DNA from 2 places in the Methylotenera sp. N17 genome. Region 1 is predicted to be linked to the other one. Evidence: riboswitches for the same ligand, from Rfam matches in the RefSeq annotation. Region 1 holds a riboswitch; the other holds the start of a gene.
What was found. A riboswitch is a leader RNA that binds a small molecule or an ion and turns the genes downstream of it on or off. The one in region 1 is predicted to bind cobalamin.
Positions count from the first base shown of each region.

Region 2: linked by a shared signal. The riboswitch ahead of FG11_RS12715 (TonB-dependent receptor) and the one ahead of FG11_RS02120 (ribonucleoside-diphosphate reductase subunit alpha) in region 1 are both predicted to bind cobalamin.

Region 1 is NZ_JUGE01000001.1:420,570-432,671, forward strand. Features, by position in the region: gene metE (5-methyltetrahydropteroyltriglutamate--homocysteine S-methyltransferase) at 1-1,954, shown strand, start outside; cobalamin riboswitch at 2,153-2,375, shown strand; gene FG11_RS02120 (ribonucleoside-diphosphate reductase subunit alpha) at 2,542-5,361, shown strand; gene FG11_RS02125 (ribonucleotide-diphosphate reductase subunit beta) at 5,513-6,646, shown strand; gene mnmA (tRNA 2-thiouridine(34) synthase MnmA) at 6,739-7,833, opposite strand; gene FG11_RS02135 (NUDIX hydrolase) at 7,830-8,261, opposite strand; gene FG11_RS02140 (YchE family NAAT transporter) at 8,344-8,979, opposite strand; gene FG11_RS02145 (Maf family protein) at 9,068-9,655, shown strand; gene rng (ribonuclease G) at 9,655-11,118, shown strand; gene FG11_RS02155 (dynamin family protein) at 11,166-12,102, opposite strand, start outside.
Region 2 is NZ_JUGE01000001.1:2,667,692-2,679,793, forward strand. Features, by position in the region: gene FG11_RS12710 (hypothetical protein) at 1-539, opposite strand, end outside; gene FG11_RS12715 (TonB-dependent receptor) at 617-2,557, opposite strand; cobalamin riboswitch at 2,711-2,924, opposite strand; gene FG11_RS12720 (hypothetical protein) at 3,020-3,250, shown strand; gene FG11_RS12725 (cell division protein ZapA) at 3,250-3,552, shown strand; gene FG11_RS12730 (DUF2237 family protein) at 3,985-4,344, opposite strand; gene FG11_RS12735 (EVE domain-containing protein) at 4,409-4,867, shown strand; gene FG11_RS12740 (pyridoxamine 5'-phosphate oxidase family protein) at 4,916-5,569, shown strand; gene FG11_RS12745 (glutaminyl-peptide cyclotransferase) at 5,630-6,781, opposite strand; gene ilvA (threonine ammonia-lyase, biosynthetic) at 6,993-8,513, opposite strand; gene rpiA (ribose-5-phosphate isomerase RpiA) at 8,611-9,270, shown strand; gene phoU (phosphate signaling complex protein PhoU) at 9,353-10,057, shown strand; gene FG11_RS12765 (oxidative damage protection protein) at 10,157-10,429, opposite strand; gene FG11_RS12770 (diacylglycerol kinase) at 10,518-10,919, shown strand; gene FG11_RS12775 (LysR family transcriptional regulator) at 10,879-11,829, opposite strand; gene FG11_RS12780 (zinc-binding alcohol dehydrogenase family protein) at 11,936-12,102, shown strand, end outside.

The DNA of each region.
Region 1 (12,102 bases):
CGCCATGGAAATGACCAAGTGGTTTGATACCAACTATCATTACATCGTACCTGAGCTGAATGCGGAAACACAGTTTTCGGTAAATGCGCATGACTTCTTAACCCAGCTAGACGAAGCGCAAAAGTTAAATGCCAACGTAAAGCCTGTGTTGTTGGGGCCGGTCAGCTTTTTGTATTTAAGCAAAGCTAAAGGCATCCATGCGCTGGATTTGTTAGATGGGCTAGCCCAGCAATACGCGCATTTGCTGCAAGAGCTACACATTAGAAAGATTGAGTGGGTGCAAATTGACGAGCCCATTTTTGCGCTGGATTTAGATGATCAATGGTTAAAAGCGTTTCAGCGTGCTTATGCTTGGTTAAGAACGCAGCGCCCTAAACTATTGCTAACGACTTACTTTGCCAACATCACGCGCTACCAAAGTGTGATTACTGATTTACCAGTGGATGGTTTGCATATTGATGCAGTGCGTGCGCCAGAACAATTGCTACCATGGGTGAACGCATTGCCTGCTTACTGGGTGCTTTCTGTCGGGGTGATTGATGGCCGCAATATTTGGCGTAACGATTTGGACAAAACGCTCACGCTCTTGGCAGTGCCCGCCGAACGTTTAAAAGAACGTCTGTGGATCGCACCAAGCTGCTCACTGTTGCACACACCAGTCACACTTAGACATGAGCAGCAGTTAGACAAGGAGCTTAAATCTTGGTTAGCATTTGCCGATGAAAAGTTAGATGAGCTTCATCTATTAGCGCAGGCGATTAATCAAGGGGATGCTTCTGTGGCTGAGGTACTTGCACAATCACGGCAGGCGATTGCTAGTCGCAAAGCATCTACCCGCGTGCATGATCAAACGGTGCAAGCTAGGATTGCCAACATTGATACTGTCAATGAAAACCGCGCCAGTACGTTTACAACGCGCCAGGCTATGCAAAAAACACGCTTGCAATTGCCGCTATTGCCTACCACTACCATTGGTTCTTTCCCGCAGACTGCAGATATCCGTGCTGCCCGTGCAGCTTTTAAAAAAGGCACGCTGCCACAAACGCATTATCACGCCAAAATGCTGGAGCATATTGAGTACGCGGTTCGCCAGCAGGAAGCACTGGAGCTGGATGTGCTGGTACACGGCGAAGCCGAGCGTAACGACATGGTGGAGTATTTTGGTGAACAGCTGGCAGGGTATGCCTTTACCCAGTATGGTTGGGTGCAGAGCTATGGCTCACGTTGCGTAAAACCGCCAGTGATTTATGGCGATGTGTATCGACCAACACCCATGACTGTGGAATATGCGCGTTATGCACAATCGCTCTCAGCCAAACCGGTGAAGGGGATGTTGACTGGTCCGGTGACGATGTTGCAATGGTCGTTTGTGCGTGACGATCAGCCACGTTATTTGACTGCACTGCAATTAGCGCTAGCCATCCGCGATGAAGTGGCCGATTTACAACAAGCGGGGATTGCCATTATTCAAATTGATGAGCCAGCGTTGCGTGAAGGCTTGCCGCTACAAAAAGCCGCGTGGGAGCATTACCTAAATTGGGCAGTGCGTGCATTTAAGTTATCTGCCAGTGTGGCAGAAGATACGACACAGATTCATACACACATGTGCTACGCAGAGTTTAATGATATTTTGCCAGCCATTGCGGCCATGGATGCGGATGTGATTACCATTGAAACTTCACGCTCAGCCATGGAGCTATTAGATGGCTTTGGCGCATTTGCCTACCCGAATGAGATTGGCCCTGGTGTGTATGATATTCACTCACCACGTGTGCCTACGGTAGCCTCAATGGAAAAGCTGATGCAGCGTGCGTTGGAAGTGATTCCAGCCGATCGTTTATGGATTAACCCGGATTGCGGCCTGAAAACGCGTGGGTGGCCCGAAACGATGGAGGCGTTAGCACACATGGTGCAGGTTGCAAAAAATCTGCGGACTTCTTTGGCAACTGCTTAGTGCAATTGTGTGAAATCTAGCGCATAAGGTTGTGTGCGTTAGGCCACATAAAAACCTCATGGAGACATGAGGTTTTTTTAATTTTAAATTAATTTAAAGCCAGTTTAAAACTTGAATAAAATCAAAGCGATAATCAATTTCAGATAAATATATTCAATATATTGTGTTTTTTGTATTGATAAACCACATTATATTGGGTTACATTAACGTCACTACGGTTTTCAACTTTTAATCAAACGTTGAAATAAAAGGGAATTCGGTACGGGTTAACATGTAATGTCTAACCTCAAGCCAAAGCTGCCCCCGCAACTGTAATTAGCGAGTTGTTTTGATTAGCTGCCACTGCATTGTTTGATGTGGGAAGGCCTAAAAACAATGAAGACCTAAGAGCCAGGAGACCTGCCGTCAGTATTTTCACCTTGATTGCGTGAATATTTTTGATAACGTTTGAGGCGGGGTGTCCTCGGCAGATAGAGTGTTGCACTTTGCACAAACACTCTGCCAGCTGGTCTTTTTTGAAGCTTACTGTTTAAACAAAATGTGAGCACATCAAAGGCATACCTGCCCCTTTTTTAAGGGAGCTATCCATGGATGATGTAAGAACATCAACAGTAGAAACATCACAATCTGGCCAACATCCGACTTTACAAGTCATCCGCCGTAATGGCGCAGTGGTGGCCTACCAACTCGACAAAATTGCCATTGCCATTACCAAAGCGTTTTTAGCGGTAGAGGGCAATCAAAGTGTGGCTTCGCAACGTGTGCGTGATCAAGTGGCTACACTCAGCCAATTGGTGAATACCGCATTGTTGCGCCGTATGCCAGCAGGTGGGGCAGTGCATATCGAAGATATTCAAGACCAAGTAGAGCTGGCCTTGATGCGCAATGGTAACCACGATGTCGCACGCGCTTATGTGCTGTATCGCGAAAAGCGCAATGCCGAACGTGCTGCCGAGAAAGCCAATGCGCCAGAGCAACAAGCCCATCACATCAATATCAATATCGACGGCAAGCTTAAACCGCTCAATATGACTATGCTAAATAACATGGTGGAAGAGGCGTGTGTGGGTTTGGGCAGCACAGTGAAACCGAGCGTGGTGGTTGAGCAAGCCGTACGCGATTTATACGATGGCATTGGGTTTAACGAGGTGCGTAAAGCGCTGATTCTTTCTGCACGTAGCCTGATTGAAACTGAGCCTGCCTATAACTATGTGACCGCGCGCCTGCAGTTGGATTTGGTGCGTGCGGAAGTGCTAGGTGGTGCGGTATCGCATACCGAAATGGCCACTGCTTACGCTGCTTATTTTCCACGCTATATCAAGATTGGTATTGAAGCCGATTTACTAGACCCGCGTTTAGGCCAGTTTGACTTGGAAAAACTGGGCGCAGAATTAACACATGACCGTGATTTTCAATTTGGTTATTTGGGTTTGCAAACCTTGTACGACCGCTATTTCTTACATATTGAAGAGCGTCGTATTGAATTGCCGCAGATTTTCTTTATGCGTGTGGCCATGGGTTTGGCCATTAATGAAATTGATCGCGAAGAACGCGCGATTGAGTTTTACCACTTGCTCTCCAGTTTTGACTTTATGAGCTCGACACCTACGCTATTTAACAGCGGAACATTGCACTCACAATTATCTTCCTGCTATTTGACGACGGTGAGCGATGATTTAGAAGGCATCTACCAAGGCATTAAAGAAAACGCCTTGCTACAAAAATATGCGGGTGGTTTGGGTAACGATTGGACGCCAGTACGTGCACTAGGTGCGCGTATTAAGGGCACCAATGGCAAGAGCCAAGGTGTGATTCCATTCTTAAAAGTCGTGAACGATACCGCAGTCGCCGTCAACCAAGGCGGCAAGCGCAAGGGTGCAGTGTGCGGTTACTTGGAAACTTGGCATCTTGACATTGAAGAGTTTCTGGATTTACGCAAAAACACTGGGGATGACCGTCGTCGTACGCACGACATGAATACCGCCCATTGGATTCCTGATTTATTCATGCAACGCGTGACTGAAAATGGCGAGTGGACATTGTTCTCACCTTCTGATGTGCCTGATTTGCATGATCTATACGGCAAAAAGTTTGCTGCGGCTTACACCGAATATGAGCGTAAAGCCGATAACGGTGAAATCAAATTATTCAAGCGCGTGCCGGCCTTGCAAATGTGGCGCAAGATGCTGTCGATGTTGTTTGAAACAGGCCATCCTTGGATCACATTTAAAGACCCATGCAATATTCGCTCACCACAGCAACACGTGGGCGTAGTGCATAGCTCCAATCTTTGTACCGAAATCACACTTAACACATCGGATACGGAAATTGCCGTGTGTAACTTGGGTTCGGTCAATCTATTGCAACATCTCACGCAAGAGGGAGATGCGCTGATGATTGACCAAGCCAAATTGGCTGCGACCACTAAAGTAGCGATGCGCATGTTAGACAACGTGGTGGATATTAACTTCTACGCCGTAGGCAAAGCGCGCAATTCTAACTATCGTCATCGCCCAGTGGGCATGGGCATAATGGGTTTCCAAAATGCACTGCATGCTATGCGTATTCCTTATGCATCACAAGCGGCAGTAGAGTTTGCGGATCGCACCATGGAAGCCGTGTGTTATCACGCCTATTGGGCATCGACCGAGTTGGCAGAAGAGCGTGGCGCATACTCCAGCTTTAAAGGCAGCTTGTGGGATCAAGGTATTTTGCCATTCGACACGCTTGATTTACTGACGACAGAACGTGGCGGCCATGTAGAAGTCGACCGTTCAATCACATTAGATTGGGCTGCATTACGTAGCCGTATTGCTGCAGTCGGTATGCGTAACTCCAATTGCGTGGCCATTGCACCGACAGCGACGATTTCTAACATTGTTGGCGTGTCTGCCAGCATTGAGCCGGAATATCAAAACTTGTACGTAAAATCCAACTTGTCTGGCGAGTTCACGATTGTGAATGAGCAATTGGTGAATGACCTCAAGGCCCGCGGTTTATGGGATGAAGTCATGGTATCGGACTTGAAATATTACGATGGCTCCTTGGCTAAAATCGAACGTGTGCCTGCAGATTTAAAAGCACTGTATGCCACAGCGTTTGATGTAGACCCGAGCTGGTTAATAGAAGCTGCCGCGCGCCGCCAAAAATGGATAGACCAAGCACAATCGCTCAACCTGTACTTTGCTGTGCCATCAGGCAAAAAGCTGAATGATATTTACATGTTAGCGTGGTTGCGTGGCTTAAAAACCACTTACTACTTGCGCTCAATGGGGGCAACGGCTGCAGAGAAATCGACCGGTACCGGTGGCGAACTCAATGCGGTATCTGCAGGTGCTGTGAGTGAACCAGAGCTGGCGCCTAAAATGTGCAGTATTGACAATCCAGAATGCGAATCATGCCAATAGAAAAATAAAACTTCGTCGCGATACGGCGTTGTGATCTAAATTTTTTCGCTTACATACTGAATGTATGCCGCGCTCATAATTTTCTCTCACGCCTAGTCTCGCTTAGCACTTTTAATTTTCTAGCAAAGTTAAATTAAGAATAGGAAAAAACATGCTTTCATTTGATGAAGATATTGTACAAGAAGCAGCAACACCCAACTTGACTGTGGTAGAGCGTAAACCAGCGCCGCCAGCACCCAGCCTGGCAGCCAATCAACCTGCATTCACAGGCCGTGTGAATGCTAATGACAAACGTATGATTAACGGTCAAACCGATGTGAATCAATTGGTGCCGTTTAAATACCACTGGGCTTGGGATAAATACTTGGCGGGTTGCGCTAACCATTGGATGCCGCAAGAGGTCAGCATGAGCCGCGACATTGCACAATGGAAAGACAGCACCGCGCTGACTGAAGATGAGCGCTTAATCGTTAAACGTAATTTAGGGTTTTTTACGACAGCAGACTCACTGGCGGCCAACAATATTGTGTTGGGTACATACCGTCATATTACTGCGCCAGAATGCCGCCAATATTTGCTGCGTCAAGGATTTGAAGAGGCCATCCACACGCATGCTTACCAGTATATTGTGGAAAGCTTGGGGCTGGATGAGTCAGAAGTGTTTAATGCTTACCAAGAAGTGGCGAGCATTAAGGCCAAAGATGATTTCCTGATTCCGTTCATCAATACACTGACGGACCCAGCGTTTAAAACCGGTACGCCAGAAGCCGACCAACAACTACTGCGCTCACTGATTGTGTTTGCCTGCATCATGGAAGGCTTGTTCTTTTATGTAGGCTTTGTGCAGATTCTAGCGTTAGGTCGCCAGAATAAAATGCAGGGCGCGGCCGAGCAGTATCAATACATTTTGCGCGATGAATCCATGCACTGCAATTTTGGTATCGATGTCATCAATACCATTAAGCTAGAAAATCCGCATTTATGGACCGCCGAATTCCGTGATGAAATTCGTAGTTTGATTCAACATGGCGTAGAGCTGGAATATCAATATGCGGAAGCGACCATGCCGCGTGGTGTCTTGGGTTTAAATGCTACTATGTTCAAAGAATATTTGCGGTTTATTGCCAACCGTCGTTGTCAGCAGATTGGTCTGGATGCGTTGTATCCGGGCGCGACTAATCCATTCCCATGGATGAGTGAAATGATGGATTTGAAAAAAGAGAAAAACTTTTTTGAAACACGTGTGACCGAATATCAAACCGGTGGCGCGTTAAGCTGGGATTAGTAGTCTTAGGTCTTAGCATTTGCAATGTCAAAAGGGTGGCCTAGCCACCCTTTTTGTTGATATCAATGATTGGTTTAGCCTATTGGCCTAACTTATAGCGCCCCAGTAATGATACCGCCACCCAAACATACATTGCTCTCATACACCACAGCGGACTGGCCGGGTGTAACCGCCCATTGCTTTTGACCAAAACGGATATCCACCTCTTGGGTATCTACAGCATCTATTTCACAGGGTGCATCGGGCTGGCGGTAGCGTGTTTTTGCTGCGTACACCCAGTTGGTCTTGGGTTCTTCACCGCTAATCCAATGTAACTGCCCAGCTTTGAGGCCGTCACTTTGCAATAACGGATGGTCGTGACCTTGCACCACAATCAGCTCGTTTTTGGCCATGTCTTTAGCCGCTACAAACCAAGGCTCGCCATTGCTTTCACGGCTACCACCGATTTTTAGCCCTTGACGTTGCCCCAGCGTGTAATACATCAAGCCTTCATGTTGGCCGACCAGCTTGCCTTCCGGTGTTTTCATATCGCCCGGTTGGCGCGGCAAATAGCGTTGCAAAAACTCTTGGAAAGGGCGCTCACCAATAAAACAAATGCCAGTGGAGTCTTTCTTTTCTGCGTTGGCTAAGCCTGCTTCGCGTGCCATCTCGCGTACTTCGCGCTTAAGATAGCTGCCCAGCGGGAATAATGTTTTTGACAGTTGTGCCTGATTCAAGCGGTGCAGAAAATAGCTTTGGTCTTTGCTGCCATCATCTGCTTTGAGCAATTGGTACTGACCAGCTTGTAATGGATTTTCACGCACTTTGGCATAGTGGCCAGTGGCGATTAAATCTGCCCCCATGCCCATGGCATGGTCTAAAAACGCTTTGAACTTGATTTCTGCGTTACACAGAATATCCGGGTTCGGCGTTCTGCCAGCCTGATACTCTTCTAGAAAATTGGCGAACACGCGGTCTTTGTACTCTTTGCTAAAGTTGACGGCTTCAATCTCAATGCCAAGCCTATCCGCGACAGACACAGCATCAATCAAATCTTGCTTGGATGAGCAGTACTCATCATTGTCATCGTCTTCCCAGTTTTTCATGAATAAACCGGTGACTTGATAGCCTTGTTGTTTGAGCAGCATGGCGGTGACGGAGGAATCTACACCGCCGGATAAACCAACAATGACATGCGGAGTTTTCATAATGCTTGACCTAAATGGGTGAGTAAGGCTAACGGATAACGTTTGCCTGCTAAATAATCTTCTACACACAGCAACACTTGCGGGCTACGCATCAGTGCAGTGTCTTTTGCGATTTCATCTTGGCTTTTCCAAACTGTGCCGATGATACCGTCATCCAACGTGCGCTCAGGGTAATGTGCACCCAACTTACCAGCAAAGGCGAAGCGCAAATAAGTAATCCCATTCAGTGGGTGTTGCCAATGGTAAATACCCACTAAGTATTCGGGCGTGAAGTCATACGCAGTTTCTTCAAGCGTCTCGCGAATCGCGGCATCAATAATCGTTTCATGTTCTTCCAAGTGCCCCGCAGGCTGGTTGAAACGATTGCCTCTGTCAGTGGTTTCTTCGACGAGTAAGAATTTCCCGTCTTGCTCGATGATGGCTGCCACCGTGACATTGGGTTTCCATTGGGCAGATTTGATAGGTTTGTTCACGCAGTACGTCTTTGAAAATAATATTGGTATTTTACCGTTAACTGGCTAATTGCGGAAATAAGCCAATCAATCCGTGCGCAATAAACTCTACCGCCATTGCAGCCAAAATCAGCCCCATCAGACGTGTGATGATATTAATGCCAATGGTACCCAGCCGCTGTGTGATGGCGTCTGCCAACTGCAAGACTAGCCAGATGACGCCAGCAATCACGGCGACAGGAATCACTAATGCGAGATGCCCGGTAAAGCTGGGGTGTTGCTGCGCACTTAAAATCATATGGGAGATAGCCCCGGGGCCAGCCAATAATGGAATGCTGAGCGGCACGATGGCAATGACATCACGTTCGGCCAAGCTTTGTGCTTCTTCCGGCGTTTGTCGCGTACCGCCTTGCTTGCCATGCATCATCGAAATGGAAATGAGTAAAATGAGAATACCGCCGCCTACCTGAAACGAGGGGATGCTGATGCCGAAGAAATCCAGAATGCCATCGCCAATAAATGCTGAGAGGCTTAATACAATGAATACTGAAAGTGCCACGGTACGCGCTGTACGCGCACGGTCGGTTTTTTGCCAGCCTTCGGTAGCGCTGATAAAAATTGGCAGGCTGCCAATCGGGTTCACAATCGCAAATAAGGCGATGGTGATTTTCACTAAATAACTATAATCATCCATAGACATCACTTCACTGGTTTACAATGTGTCAATCACATTGACGTGCCCATCATAGTCAATCTATCACACAGACACTAGTATTTTATTTATGCATATTATCCTCGCTTCACGCAGCCCTAGGCGTATTGAATTATTAAAACAGATTGATGTCAGTTGTACCGTCATGCCGGCAGATATTGATGAATCGGTCTGGCTAAATGAAGCAGCAGCGGATTATGTATTAAGGCTTGCTGTCGAGAAAGCAGAGGCGATCCGGGCCAGTGTTGATCAGTCAAACCAATTGTTTATCTTGGCCGCAGATACGACTGTTGCGCTTGCAGACGAGATTCTGGGTAAACCCGAAAACGATGCGGATGCTATGCGTATGTTAAAAAAACTCTCCGGGACAACGCACCAAGTGCATACAGCGATTGCCGTTTATGGTTACAATCGCACACTAAGGCTACTCAATACAACACAGGTTGAGATGATGCCGCTGACCGACACCATGCTAGAGGCTTATATCCAAGCAGGGGAGCACCGAGATAAAGCCGGTAGTTATGGCATTCAAGGGCTGGCAGGCGCTTGGATTCAACGCATTGATGGCAGTTATTCGGGTGTGATGGGGCTACCCCTGTACGAAACAGCGCAACTGCTTCACCAAATGAATGAATACTTAATAATTGAAAGATCATAGTGGCGCAAGAAATCTTAATTAATGTCACACCGCAAGAAACGCGTGTGGCGATTCTCGAACAAGGCATCGTGCAAGAGTTGCATATCGAGCGTAGCTCTTCGTTGGGGATCGTCGGCAATATCTATCGTGGCACAGTGGTACGTGTACTGCCCGGCATGCAATCTGCGTTTATCGAAATTGGCTTGCAGCGCGCTGCTTTTCTACATGTGGCAGACATCATGGAATGCCATATTGAAGATGGCGACATAAAAATTGAAAAGCCGATTCAAGAGGTATTGCACGAAGGTCAGTCCGTGATTGTGCAAGTCATTAAAGAGCCTATCGGTACCAAGGGCGCGCGATTGACCACCGAAATCAGTATTGCCGGCCGCTTTTTGGTGTTTCTGCCATACCAAAATCATATTGGCGTCTCACAACGTATTGAGATTGAAGAAGAACGTGAATTTTTGCGCAATCGTTTGCTCGGACTATTACCAGAACAGCGGGCGGGCGGCTATATCATTCGCACCATGTCAGAAACCGCAACAGATGAAGAGTTGCTGGCTGACATTGAGTATTTGCACAAAGTTTGGCAAAAAATTCAGGTGGAAAGTAAACAGGCCAGCGAACGCTCCTTAATTTTTTATGACCTAAGTCTGCCCAAACGTATTTTGCGTGATGTGGTATGCGCGGAAACTTCTACTATTCGCGTAGATTCACGCGAAATGTATGAGCGCCTAAAAGAGTTTGCCGAATTGTATGTAGCCAGAGCATTAAAGCCTTTGTTTCATTACAAAGGCGAGCGTGCGCTGTTTGATTTTTATGATATCGAAAAAGAAATCGAAAAAGCACTGGCACGCAAAGTGGAATTGAAATCTGGTGGTTATTTGATTTTTGATCAAACGGAAGCCCTCACGACTGTGGATGTGAATACGGGTAGCTTTGTCAGTGGCAAAAACCTTTCAGACACCATCTTTAAAACCAATTTAGAAGCAGCGCAATGTATTGCGCGCCAGCTACGGCTACGCAATTTGGGCGGCATTATCATTGTTGATTTCATCGACATGGATGAAGACAGTCAGCGTGAAACCGTGTTGGATGAGCTGAAAAAGGCGATTGCTACAGACCGAGCGCGTATTAATGTGAATGGCTTTACGCCGCTGGGCTTGGTGGAGCTCACACGCAAACGTACGCGCGAGAGTTTGGCGCATTTATTGTGTGAGGCGTGCGAGGTGTGTCAAGGCCGCGGTGAGTTGAAAACAGCACAAACCATTTGCTATGAAATTATGCGCGAATTACTGCGTGAGTCGAAGCAGTTTGACGCCAAAGAATTTAAGATATTGGCGTCTGCCGAAGTGATTAATATGCTGATGGATGAGGAATCACAAAGTCTGGCCAATCTGTCAGACTTTATTCAAAAACCAGTTTCATTACAGATCGAAACGCAGTGCGCGCGGGAAGAGTTCGATATTATTTGGATTTGACTTGGCCAGCTGCTTGCGCAGCGGCCTTAGTGATATAGCGCTTTACATCACATCAAGGGTAAACCTTCAAAGTTCAGCGCTTTCATTTGGTTTTCTTTTTCCAGCTTTTCTTGCTTGATTTTAGAGGCCTGCAAAATGGCTTTCATCAGTTGTAATAACGCATCGTCCAGTAATTTGCATTGACTGGCAATATGTTTATATTCTTCGCTGACTTGCACAATCTGTTTGTTGAGCGCTTCAGAACTGGACTTTGCCTCTACTAGGCCTTTGATGCGTTGATCTAGCGCTTCTTTATGCGTTTCAATTTGAATCTTCAATGTGACAATGACATTGTTGATCCAGCGCTCAGTATCATCATGCGCATTTTGGAAAGCACCTTGAGCTTCTGCCCCCAAACTCAAGAAAAAGCGTCGAATGAGAAAACGTTTTTCTGTGAGCACGTTAATTGGATCGGCACAAAAATCATGGGTAATTTTTTCTAAAGACTGCATTTTCTCCAGAAAGCTTGTCATGTTCAGTTCAGGTGGCGCGGAAATATCAAAGCCATGCTGCGTGCGGAATAGATCGTATATATGTTGTGTTAAACGACGAATGCTATTGCTTTCAGTGGTCACGTGAATCGCCAAATCATTGGCTTGTTTTATTAACTTACGTATGCTTTGATTCAAACGTACTGTCGTCCAGCTGTCATGCATTTCCTTGCGGCTTTCTGCAATCGAGTTATCTAAATAAGTCAGGCTAAGGTGGCGCAGCAGTTTTTTGCCGATACGGTTGATCTTTTCTTCGGCCTCTTTAAACACAGGTAGTGAGGCTTGATAACGCTGTTGGTCTTGCTGTGCTTTGGCCACCAAGTCATTAAATACGGTTTGGTGCTGCCCCAATAAGCCTTTTAATTCATCGAAACGAACACGAGAGTGATTGAGCTTTACCTGCATGAGTTTGCGTGACTCTTTCACCATTACACTGCATTCGGTAGCAATCGTG
Region 2 (12,102 bases), 2.2 Mb from region 1:
GTAAGCCAAGCGATAGCAAAATACATCATCGAGAAGCCCATCCAGCTAGGCAGATATTCCCAACCATGTTGCATCGATTCGATCACACCGTTCGCTGGAAAGCGACCAGAGAATAGATAGTAGGTTTGTGTGGAAATCACAAAGGCAAGGAAGGTGGTTGCTAAGCTTACCAATGTATATGGCACAACATTAAATGCATCTCGCTGTTTGGCTAACCATACACCACCCAACCACATCGCGCCATAAGCAGGAATCAATCCCCAATAGCCATTGGTCAAGCAAAAACCTTGTGCTGGATCAAATGCGGCGGCACCAAAATCAATCACCGTTGCCAATATAAAAAATACTGCAAACCATGCCAATCGGCTAATAAACTGACTGCCCAAGTAGATGCCGCCCAGTAAAAACAGTGCCAAGCTTGCATCTGGTAACGCTACGCTGGTGAGCACATGGCTACCGCGTGTAAGTAGCATAAAAAAGCTAATTGCTGCAGCAACTAACAGTTGGGTTTTAACGCTTAAAGCCGAGTTTTTTGACATAGTATCTCTTATTGCAAGTGCACATAGTGGTAAAAATCTAATCATACCACTATGTCACTTTAATCATAAATCCCTGGTTAAAAATCTGCCTTCATACCAATACGCCATGTACGCACAAAGTCTACTGGGTAGATAGAGTCATCAGCGACTTGTATGGAGTTTTCATGTTCAAACAGATTATTGATAGCCGTATATAGCTGAATATTTTTAAACTGGTAATTTAAAGCAATATTCGTTGACTCATAAGCACTCTGTCTTTGATCAAAATTATTTTCAAGATCATTAAACGCATAGGCACGTGAACGCCATGTGTGATTTAAGTTGAGATGTGCATTTGTGAAAAAATTCCAATTTAAATTCGCGACGACAGAATGCTTCGGCACACCTGGTAAGTCTTTGCCATTGTAGGCGCCAGCACCACGATCTTCACGATCAATTTTAGCGCGCGTGTAGTTATAAATAAGCGATGTACTCAATTGCTCATTAATCTGGAAATAGTCCTGAATCTCAAATCCATATTTGTGGGATCTATCAATGTTGGTATTCAAGAAGGTAGCAACATCGAGAAAAATCTCGTCATCTAGTTTGGTGTAGAACGTAGTCACTTTTAAACGATTTTTATCACTGATGTGATTGAGGCCTAGATTGAGGGTTCTGGTTTTAGCGGGCTCGATAAAACCATTAAAGCCAAATCCAAAACCGAATAAACGGTCAATGTCAGGCGCTTGATAGGCTTGGTTGTAATTGGTGAAAATGGATAAGCTTGGGTTAACTTTATAATTCACGCCAATATCCCAAGCATCAATATCCTGTTTTTCTTTGGCTGCTGCTGTGCCAAATGGGTTGATGACGGGTTTGAAATTGTAACGCACACTTTCATCGCGCGCGCCCCCAGAGAGGGTCCAATCAGCTAACTTTACTTCACCTTGTATGTACACAGCTTCGTTTTTCTTGGTGGTTTTGTCAGAGGTTACACCAAAGAAATCACTAAAACGGTTACGCTCACCATCAAAGTTCTGATAACCGGTAATCAGGCTAAAGCTGTCTGTCTGATAGCGTAAGCTGATGTCGTTGCTCTTGTAGATGGAGTTTGCAGTAGAGGGGGTGGCAGAAATAAACTCTGAGAACTTGTCCTCGTTATAGTGCACTGCACGCAATTGCAGGTTTTTAAGAATGTCCCACTCAGCACCCAATTGCCATTGGTCGGTATCGAATGATTGATGATTGTAAGTGCCGTTAGCTTGCTTAGGGTCATCTTTAAATTGTGCTTTCGTCATTGGGTTCACATAACGAATATCATTGCGTGAGCTGGTACCCTCCGCAAAGAAGCGTAAAAAATCGGTAGGCTTAATCTTGAGTTTGGCGTTTTGACTGTTACTTGTGAATTGATCTTTATGGCCAGAGGCGTCTTTTTTGCTAAAACCGTCATAGCTGTCATGGGCTAGGTTAGCTGATAAATCAATGTACTCCTCTGAAATGCCTGCTGAAATAGCATGGTTTTTTTGTCCAAAGTTACCTAAAGAGGTATTCACGGTTACCCCAGACTTAGCTTTAGTGTAGATTTGTATCGCACCAGCAGTTGCTCCATCGCCATAAATAACAGAGCCGCTGCCTTTGCTGATTTCAATACGCTCAATATTACTTAATGGAATGCCTGCTAATAAAGCAGGTTGTAGATCGATATTGTTTAATCGCTGGCCGTCCACTGTGATGACCACATTTTGATAGCCATTCTCATTGCCAAAGCCACGCATGTTAATAGCAGGTGTTGCACGGTTGCCAATGTTAGGTGACACATTTAAGGATGTTTGTTGTGTCAGATAATCGTATAACGTAGGTGCGCCAGATGTCTCAATTTGTTTTGCAGTATGGATTTCTGAAGCATAAGTGGTTTCAGATTCTTTGCGCTCAAAGCGGTTGGCTTTAACCGTAATCTCGTCTAAGTCGATATTTTCTGCCGAAAAAGCAGTATTGCTGAAAGCCAGTCCAATCAGACTGGCAATAATAGTTTTGTTCATTCTCTTTTCCCTGATGTACACGCGTCCCCGCATGCAAGATGCATTGTATGAATGGGAATACATTGAGATGAACAGACCGCAACGGGGGCAATAATACATGGCACTCGTTTTGATGTACCGTCACCCCGCGGCATTTCCAAACTTTGCCCATGATTGAGCGTATGTTGTGTAGGCCGGTCTCCGGGCTTGTGACAATTTGATTTACGCCTTCCCAAGCGAATGTAGCTCAGTGGCATGTGGTAAATCTCAAATCACTTACCGTTGCGGGGGCAGCACAGGAATAATTGCGTAAAACACAATGCACCTGTTTCCCAGTTTCACCGGATTGCAGAAATGCAATGCCGGCACCTAACAACAGGCGTTATTATAGCGAAGTAACCGCTGACTTAAAAATTTTTATACAACAGAAATTTTGAAACATGCTAATTCACTTTGAATAGTGAACGTTAGCTATTGACGCTAATGAATTTTTTCAATTATAGTGGGCGCATGGAGATTGATTTAAAAAGTTTAGAAGACAAAGTGAGTAAACTCATCGGCGTTTGTGCAACGTTGCGCGATGAGAATCAGCAATTGCGATCTGAACTGACCAAAGCGGCGCAAGACTCTGCACGTCTCAAAAGCAATATGCTGCAAGCCAGTGACCAGTTGGAAACTTTACTTGGCACTTTGCCGGCTGAGGGGCAATCTTAATGGCTTCAAAACCAATTGATATTGAGATTCTAGGTCGTGAGTTCACAGTATCTTGCACAGACGATGAGCGTCAGGGCTTGCTGGAAGCGGTGGATTACTTAGACCATAAAATGCGCGAAATTCGCGATGCGGGAAAGATTGTGGGCGTGGAACGAATTGCTATTATGGCAGCTCTGAACATTTCTCATGAGTTGCTGAATACTAAATCTGGTGGAGTTGACGTGGGTGATATTAAGCGTAGGATGTTTACTATGCAAAACCAGATTGATGAGGCGATTTCTTTGCAAAATAAGCTGTTGTAGCCAAATCACTTCATTTCAACGTCACAAATACGTTTTAACATCCTAAAAACATAATCTTTTGGCGTAACGTTTTCTTTGGTGTTGCCTGAGTCTAAATTCCTTGAACTAGTCTTTGTTATAGGTTTCGGCTATTCGGGTGCGGTGTGATCGCTCTAAATTGGGTCTGCTTTTAAGTAGCCCTTGGTGAGTGAACCTAAAGCGCTTTAGGCTGTTACCACCTGAACTTTTTTGGTTCAGGATTAACGGCTCAGGTAACACCAAAGAGAATTAACCTTGTTGAAGTCTCGCTGACACTGCGTTACTTTCGTTCCTCGTACTTAGTGTACTGCGTTCGCTCAAATGCCTCGTCTCAATTGATGTTGCGCAAAGTGCCGCTCAAACACCTTAAATTTTGATGTGTAAATTCAAAACTTTCTGAATTTGTTTTTATCTTTATCTCAGTGCGTGATATTTCAAATCCGCCAGACTCACAATGTCTAGGCATCTTTCGTGACAAGCTTCCAACACCACAGGCGGGGCGAAGCCTGCTTCTGAAGCTTCCAGCCAACGTGCAGCACACACACACCAGCGATCTCCGGCTTTGAGTCCGGTAAATCCAAACTCTAATCTTGGGGTGGAAAGATCATTGCCTTTGGAGAACGAAAATGCCAAAAACTCATCTGTCATCTGTGCGCATACCGTGTGGCTACCATTGTCTTCCGGCCCAGTTTCACAGCAGCCGGTACGTGTAAATCCGGTCATCGGGCTGGTGCTACATGTTTGTAGTGGTGTGCCAAGTACATTTTTTGCCATTGCTATTCCATTTAAAACTAAGTCCATCGTATGATACGAGAAAATGATTAGACGAGATATAGAGATGCGTTATTGGTTAATGAAGTCTGAGCCGGGGGATGTTTCGATTGATGATTTGGCGGCCAGACCGAATCAAACGGTAGATTGGTATGGTGTGCGCAATTATCAGGCACGTAATTTTATGCGCGATCAGATGCAAGTGGGTGATGGGGTGTTGTTCTATCATTCTAATTGCGAGGAGCCCGGCGTGGCTGGTATCTGTGAGGTCAGTTCATTGGCGTACCCGGATCGCCTACAATTTGTGCAAGGTCATAAGTACTTTGACCCGAAAGCCACGCAGGAAACACCGCGCTGGTTTAATGTCGATGTAAAACTAGTACGTAAAACACGCTTGCTCAGCCTAAAGGAGATGCGGGAAACGCCGGCATTAGAGGGTCTACGCATTTTGCAGCGCGGTAATCGGTTGTCCATCACGCCAGTAGATCCCAAAGATTGGGCGTATATTCTGGAGTTATTAAAGTAGGGCACGATGCATTATTTAAACTAAGTTACAACATTACAGGGGTAGCGCATGTCAGATTTATACGGACCGCAACATCGGGCATTGCAGGCGGATTTCGATACCACGGCTTTGGCCGATGCAGTCAATAGCATTATTGTCGTGCCAGAGGTATTGCCGGAACATCAGGCGTTTATTGAAAGCCGTGATATGTTCTTTCTGACCACCATTGATCATCGTGGTTTCCCAACTTGCTCTTATAAAGGCGGCAATCCGGGAATTGTAAAAGTGGTGAACAGTAAGACCTTGGCTTTCCCCAGTTATGATGGCAATGGCATGTTTTTATCCATGGGCAACATGACACAAAACCATAAAGTCGGCATGCTATTTATCGATTTTGAAACGCCGCATCGCGTGCGCGTGCATGGTACTGCCAGCGTGCATAAGCAGGATCCACTGCTGGCGGAATACCACGAAGCACAGTTGATTGTGCGAGTGACAATAGAAGAGATGTTTATCAATTGTCCGCGTTATATTCACCGCTATACTCGTCAGCAAGCCAGTCAATACGTGCCGCAAACCCACTGTGAAACGCCCATCGCGCAGTGGAAGCGCATTGAACCGTTACAACTAGTGTTGGATGCAGATACCCAAGCCAAAGCGGCGCAACAAGGCTTAATCTCGCCGGAGCAGTACGGTGAGTTGGTGCAGCAAGGTAAGGGCTAACTTGAAAGCACGTAATAAAAAAAGGCGCATGAAGCGCCTTTTTTGTTTAGCTAAACGAAATTACTTTTTAGTATCTAAGCTACCCATGGCTTTCGGATAAGTGACCAAACCCCAAGGCATATTTTTCACTTCTATTTGCTTGGTGACTTCAAGCTTCTCTGCATCAATGACAAATAGAGCATCTGACTTACCGCACGCTAATAGAATTTGTTTGTCATCCGGCGTAAAGCTAAAGTGCCAGCAACGATTGCCGGTTGGAATGTCTTTGATTTTTTCAAAGGTTTTAGCATCAAATACTTGCAGGGCTTTTTCTTTATTGGTGGCCACAAAAATGCGGTCGCCAGCATGGTTGAATGCAATGCCGTAAGGCGTTTGACCAGTATCAACCGTACGCAACACGTTGTAGTCTTTATCCAGTACTAAGAACTTATTGCCGAACTCCAATGTGGCCACATAGGTATTGCCATCGGGCGAAACTTTGATGCCGCGTGGACGGTCGCCATACTCGTGCGTGTGAATGGTTTTTACCAATTTACCATCTTCAATATTGTGGACAGTAATGGTGTTGTCTGCTTCATTGGTAATGACCAATTGTTTACCATCAGCGGAGAATTCGATGCCTTCGGTTTCCGGGCCGCCGGTGATTTCACGTACTTTCTCACCTTTGATTAAATCCACTACCGCAATTTTGGCTGGGATTTTTTCTTCGTCATCGTCATCATCTTCTTCCTCTGCTTTTTTTGCACCGGGTGCTGGTGGTGGTCCACCTTTTGCACTTGGCTCAGAAGAAACATAAGCAAAATCACCTTTTATCCGTACGAACTCAGGATTTTTACCCACGGGGATTTGTTTTAACACTTCACCTGTGACTGTATCGATGACCGAGATACTCGCATTGCCACGGGTTGCAACAATCAGCTTTTTGCCATCATCTGTTACGCCTAGACCACGTGGGCCTTCTGCTTTCACATCGAATTGTTTTACTACGGACATTGCGGTTAAATCAATCACGCTGACGCCAGCATCTTGGCTGGTTACATAGGCCAAGTTAGTGCTGCTAATGGTGGTGGCGTCAGGGACGATAGGCTTTGCAGTTTCAGCTGGAATGGTTTCCGGGATGTTCTCTTGCTTGTCACAGGCGCTTAATCCGATTAACAATGCCATCATTAATACGTGCGTGCCTGTTGGCAATCGCGCAGAAGATAATTTCATTCATATTCTCCAAAGTTGTTGTTATGCATCCTTATAGTTAAGGATTGCTTATTTTTGATTTAGTTTACTATTCAAGCAAAAAACATACTGGCTTGATATACGTAAAATAATGAATTAAATCATGTGGTTAAAATATGGGCTAGTTGAAGTGGCTCAAATCAGCCTAAATATGGTTGATTTGAGCCACTGGTGTTGGTTCAACCGTCAATCATTAACCTAAAAATAATCGATATGCTGGATTCTGCGATTCATCCCAATACGGGTAGCCCAATTGCTTAAGGAATGTCTCGAATGCAGTTTTTTCCTCTGGCGGCACTTGCATGCCAACCAGTACGCGACCAAAGTCTGCACCATGGTTACGGTAATGGAACAAGCTGATGTTCCAGTTGTGGCCCATGGACTCCAAGAAATTCATCAGCGCGCCCGGTTTCTCCGGAAACTCAAAACGGTACACCACCTCATTGGTGGCTTGCGGCGCATGGCCGCCCACCAAATGGCGTAAATGCAGTTTGGCAACCTCGTTATGAGTCAGGTCTAACGCTGGTAAGCCTTCATTTTGTAGTGCTGCGACCAATTGATCTGACTCTGTGGTGCTCTGAATTGCCACGCCCACAAAAATATGCGCATTCACCGGATCTGAGTAGCGGTAGTTAAACTCGGTAATATTGCGATTGCCCAGTAAGCGGCAGAATGTTTTAAACGCACCCGGTTTTTCTGGAATCGTCACTGCCAGCACGGCTTCGCGCTGCTCACCTAACTCGGCGCGCTCTGCAATAAAGCGTAAACGGTCAAAATTCATATTGGCGCCAGAAGCAACCCCAATCAGTGTTTTGCCAGTTAGGCTGTGGCGTTTTGCATACTCTTTTAAACCGGCAGTGGCGAGTGCACCTGCGGGTTCTAAAATACTGCGCGTGTCTTCAAACACATCTTTAATCGCGGCACAAATCGCGTCGTTATCGACGACGATCATTTCATCTACATATTGCTGACACAGTGCAAACGTGTGTTCACCTACTTGTTTGACCGCAGCGCCGTCTGCAAACAAGCCCACTTGCTCTAGCATGACGCGTTTGCCCGATTTAAGTGACTCGGTCATGGCTTCCGCATCTTTGGCTTCTACGCCGATGACTTTGATTTCTGGGCGCACAGCTTTGATGTAAGCGGCAATCCCCGCTAACAAACCACCACCGCCTACGCAGCAAAAAATGGCTTCGATGGGCTCGGGGTGATCTTTCAGAATTTCTAGCGCAATGGTGCCTTGACCGGCAATCACATCGGGGTCATCGTAAGGATGCACAAACGTTAGGCCTTGGGATTTCTCCAGTTCCAGCGCGTGCACATACGCATCGGAATAACTGTCACCAAATAGCACGACTTCTGCGCCACGCGCTTTTACCGCACTAATTTTGATCTGCGGCGTAGTGGTTGGCATGACAATCACCGCTCTGCACCCCAATTTTTGTGCGCTCAATGCAACGCCTTGTGCATGATTACCTGCGCTGGCGCAAATCACCCCGCGTTGTAACGCATTTGGCGACAGATTGGCCATTTTGTTATAAGCACCACGCAGTTTAAAAGAAAATACCGGCTGCATATCCTCACGTTTTAGGAGTACGCGGTTATGGATGCGGGCGGATAAATTTGACTGAAACTCTAAAGGCGTTTCTTTGGCAACGGCATACACTTTGGAATGCTCTATTTTTTCACGGTAAAGGGTAGCGGGTGTCTGCATGCGAAATTTAAACCGTCATATTTTTATAAGCGGCTTTTGCGGTGTATGATATGAAATTATTTGTATTATAAAAGAAATAGTTAAGGATTTACTGAAAATGGCTTATACGCAAGACGAATTAAAGCAACAAGTAGCAAAAGCAGCAGTGGAATATGTCAAAGAAGGCATTATTGGAGTAGGCACAGGGTCTACTGCCAATTTCTTTATTGAAGAACTGGCGAAAGTAAAACACAAAATTGAAGGTGCCGTTGCAAGCTCAGAAGCCACTGCGCAGCGTTTACGTGGTCACGGGATTCAAGTGTTCGATTTGAACAATATTGACGGTATGGATATCTATGTGGATGGTGCAGATGAAATTACTGAACACATGCACATGTTAAAAGGCGGCGGCGGCGCACTGACACGTGAGAAAATTGTGGCGGCAGTGGCTAAAACATTTATCTGTATCTGTGATGAAACCAAATATGTGCCGGTGTTAGGTAAATTTCCGTTACCAGTAGAAGTGTTGCCAATGGCGCGTAGCCAAGTGGCGCGTGAGCTGGTAAAGCTAGGCGGTCAGCCAAAGCTGCGTGATTTCACGACAGACAACGGTAATGTGATTTTAGATGTGTATGGGTTGACGATTTCTGATCCAGTAGCGATGGAAGCCAAGATTAATCAAATCGTGGGCGTAGTGACCAATGGCTTGTTTGCAGCAAGACCTGCGAACGTATTGTTACTTGCAACGTCTGAAGGTGTGAAAACCTACAAAAAGTAATTAGGTAAAAAATAACAAAAACTATCATATTGTTGTCACAACTCTTTGATAAGTTTGCAAGATAATAAATTAGGATACACATATGCAATTTGAACACACCTCAAAACAATACGATGCCGAACTAGAAGCGGTACGCGCCAAAGTACTTGAAATGGGTGGCTTGGTGGAACAGCAAATTGTAAACGCACTCGAAGCTTTATTACGTGCTGATTTAAAGTTGGCTAGAGATGTGATGCAAAGTGATGCACGCGTCAACGCATTAGAAGTGCAGGTAGATGAGGACTGTAGCCACATCATTGCGCGTCGTCAGCCAGCTGCCGGCGACTTGCGCATGATTATGATGATGGTGAAAACCATTACTGATCTTGAGCGCATCGGTGACGAAGCGACCAAGATTGCACGTACGGCGCAGCGTATTTATGAAGAAGACCGCATGTTTAAACCGCGGTTTACTGAAATCAAAACCATGGTGAAAATTGTGCGTGAAATGCTACGCACTTCTTTAGATTCATTTGCCCGTTTGGATGTGAGTCAAACCCTAGAAGTGGCCAAGCAGGATGAGCAAGTAGATGAGCAATTCCGCGCTGCCATGCGTCAACTGATTACGTTTATGCTGGAAGACCCACGCACGATTTCGATGTCACTCGAAGTATTGTTTGTGGCCAAAGCGGTAGAGCGTATCGGTGACCACGCTAAGAATATTTCCGAGTACGTGGTGTACATGGTCAAAGGCAAAGATATTCGTCATACCAGCTTGCAAGATATCGAACGCGAAACGCTTTCTTGATTGCTTAGCTACATAAAAAAAGCACCTCATTGAGGTGCTTTTTTTATGTATGTATCACTGAGTTTTTAACTAAGTGTTTTAAACCTAGGTATTTAAAGTCTAGGGTTTTTCTGGGACATAGCCGCTAGCAGTATCGGCGCCATCCCCAAAAAAGTATTTTTCTGTTTGCTCGGATAAATACTTACGTGCGGAAGGATCTGCCAAACTCAAGCGGTTCTCGTTCACCAGCATGGTTTGTTGCTTGAGCCAGGCGGCCCATGCTTCTTTGGAAACTTGCAGGTAAATGCGTTTTCCAAGCTCACCCGGGTAGGGAGGGAAGTCCATTCCATCCAAATCTTTACCTAACTTAATACAATGTACTGTGCGTGCCATGTTGTGCCCTAACTGATTACGATTCATCACAAAACAATATGATAACGCATGTTAAAATAGCAGGATAACTTTTTGACCATATGATGCCATGAACGACTCAAATTCTAACTCTACCAGCCACCAAGAAAGTCCTTTTAAAGGTAAAACCGGTTTGCGCCGCTTGTTGAATGCCTTTGGTTACTCACTCGATGGCTTTAAGGCAGCTTTTAAGCATGAGGATGCATTCAGGCAAGAGGTGTTTTTGGCGTGTGTGCTGATCCCACTGGCTTTGTATTTGAGCCACGAGCCATTGCATCGCGCTTTGATGATCGGCAGTGTTTTTTTAGTGTTAATCGTCGAGTTGCTCAACTCTGCGGTTGAAGCAGTAGTGGATAGAGTTTCCATTGAGCGCCATGAGCTGGCTAAACGCGCCAAGGATATTGGCAGCGCTGCAGTGTTCATCGCACTACTCAATACTGTGGTGGTTTGGGGTTTGGTGTTACTAGGCTAGGTGATTGGTCGTTGGCCAAATACGCTTTAAACGCATTGTTTAAATAATCTAATAAGGCATGCGCTGCCGGCATCGTGCTCACACGTTGTGCGGTGATAAAGTGCAGTGGCACAGGCTCCGCGGCATAATCTTCTAGTGCGAGGATTAGTTTGCCAGCGCGCATATCGTCCAAGACATCGAGCTTGGATTTATAGGCAATACCTTCGCCGTCTACCGCCCATTGACGCACCATATCTCCATCGTCCGATACCTTATTGCCGCTGACCGTAACAACATATTTATCGTTGGCTTGTGCAAACTGCCATTTGTTGTGCACTACATTATTCAGCATAAAACATAAGCAAGTGTGCTGTGAGAGATCCTCTGGCTGCAAAGGCTTTCCATGCTGGTTAAAATACTCTGGTGAAGCACACACCACACGGTGGTTATCGGCAACAAGAGGGATGGCATATAAGCCGGAGTCACTAGGCGTGCCGTAGCGTATCGCCACATCCACCGGCATTTTGTATAAATCGAAGATGCGGTCACTCGGCATCATCTTGATTTCCAACTTGGGGTGTAAGCGCTGAAATGCATTCATGGCACTCCGCAACATGCCGCGCCCTAAGTCTGAAGGCATGGAAATGGATAATCGGCCACTGATTTCCCCTTGTTTCAGCGCAATCGCAGACTCACCTTGTTTGATTGCTTGCAGCGCAGCCTTGGCATGTTCTAAATATAGTTGACCGGCCTGCGTCATGCTTAAACTTCTGGTAGTGCGTACAAATAGTGTCGTGTTTAAGCTTTGTTCCAAGCGTTTAATCGCTATGCTCGCTACAGCAGGACTAATTTCCAGCGATTTGCTGGCTGCTGAAAATCCCCCGTGTTCGGCAACACGCACAAAGATTTGAATGTCATCTAGTCTTACCATACGATGTGATTATCAAAAAAATATTGAAAGTAAATTCGATAATACCATGTTTATTGTTAATAATTTAAGCCGTAGAATGCACTAAACATATAGGAAGGGATGCGGTATGAAAGCGGTTGGCTATTATCAAAACCGAGCAATCACACAAGCGGATGCGCTGGTGGATTTGGAACTGCCAATGCCACATGCGGAGGGGCATGACGTATTGGTGGAAGTGAAAGCTATCTCAGTCAATCCGGTGGATACCAAAGTCAGAAAAGGCATGGCGCCAGA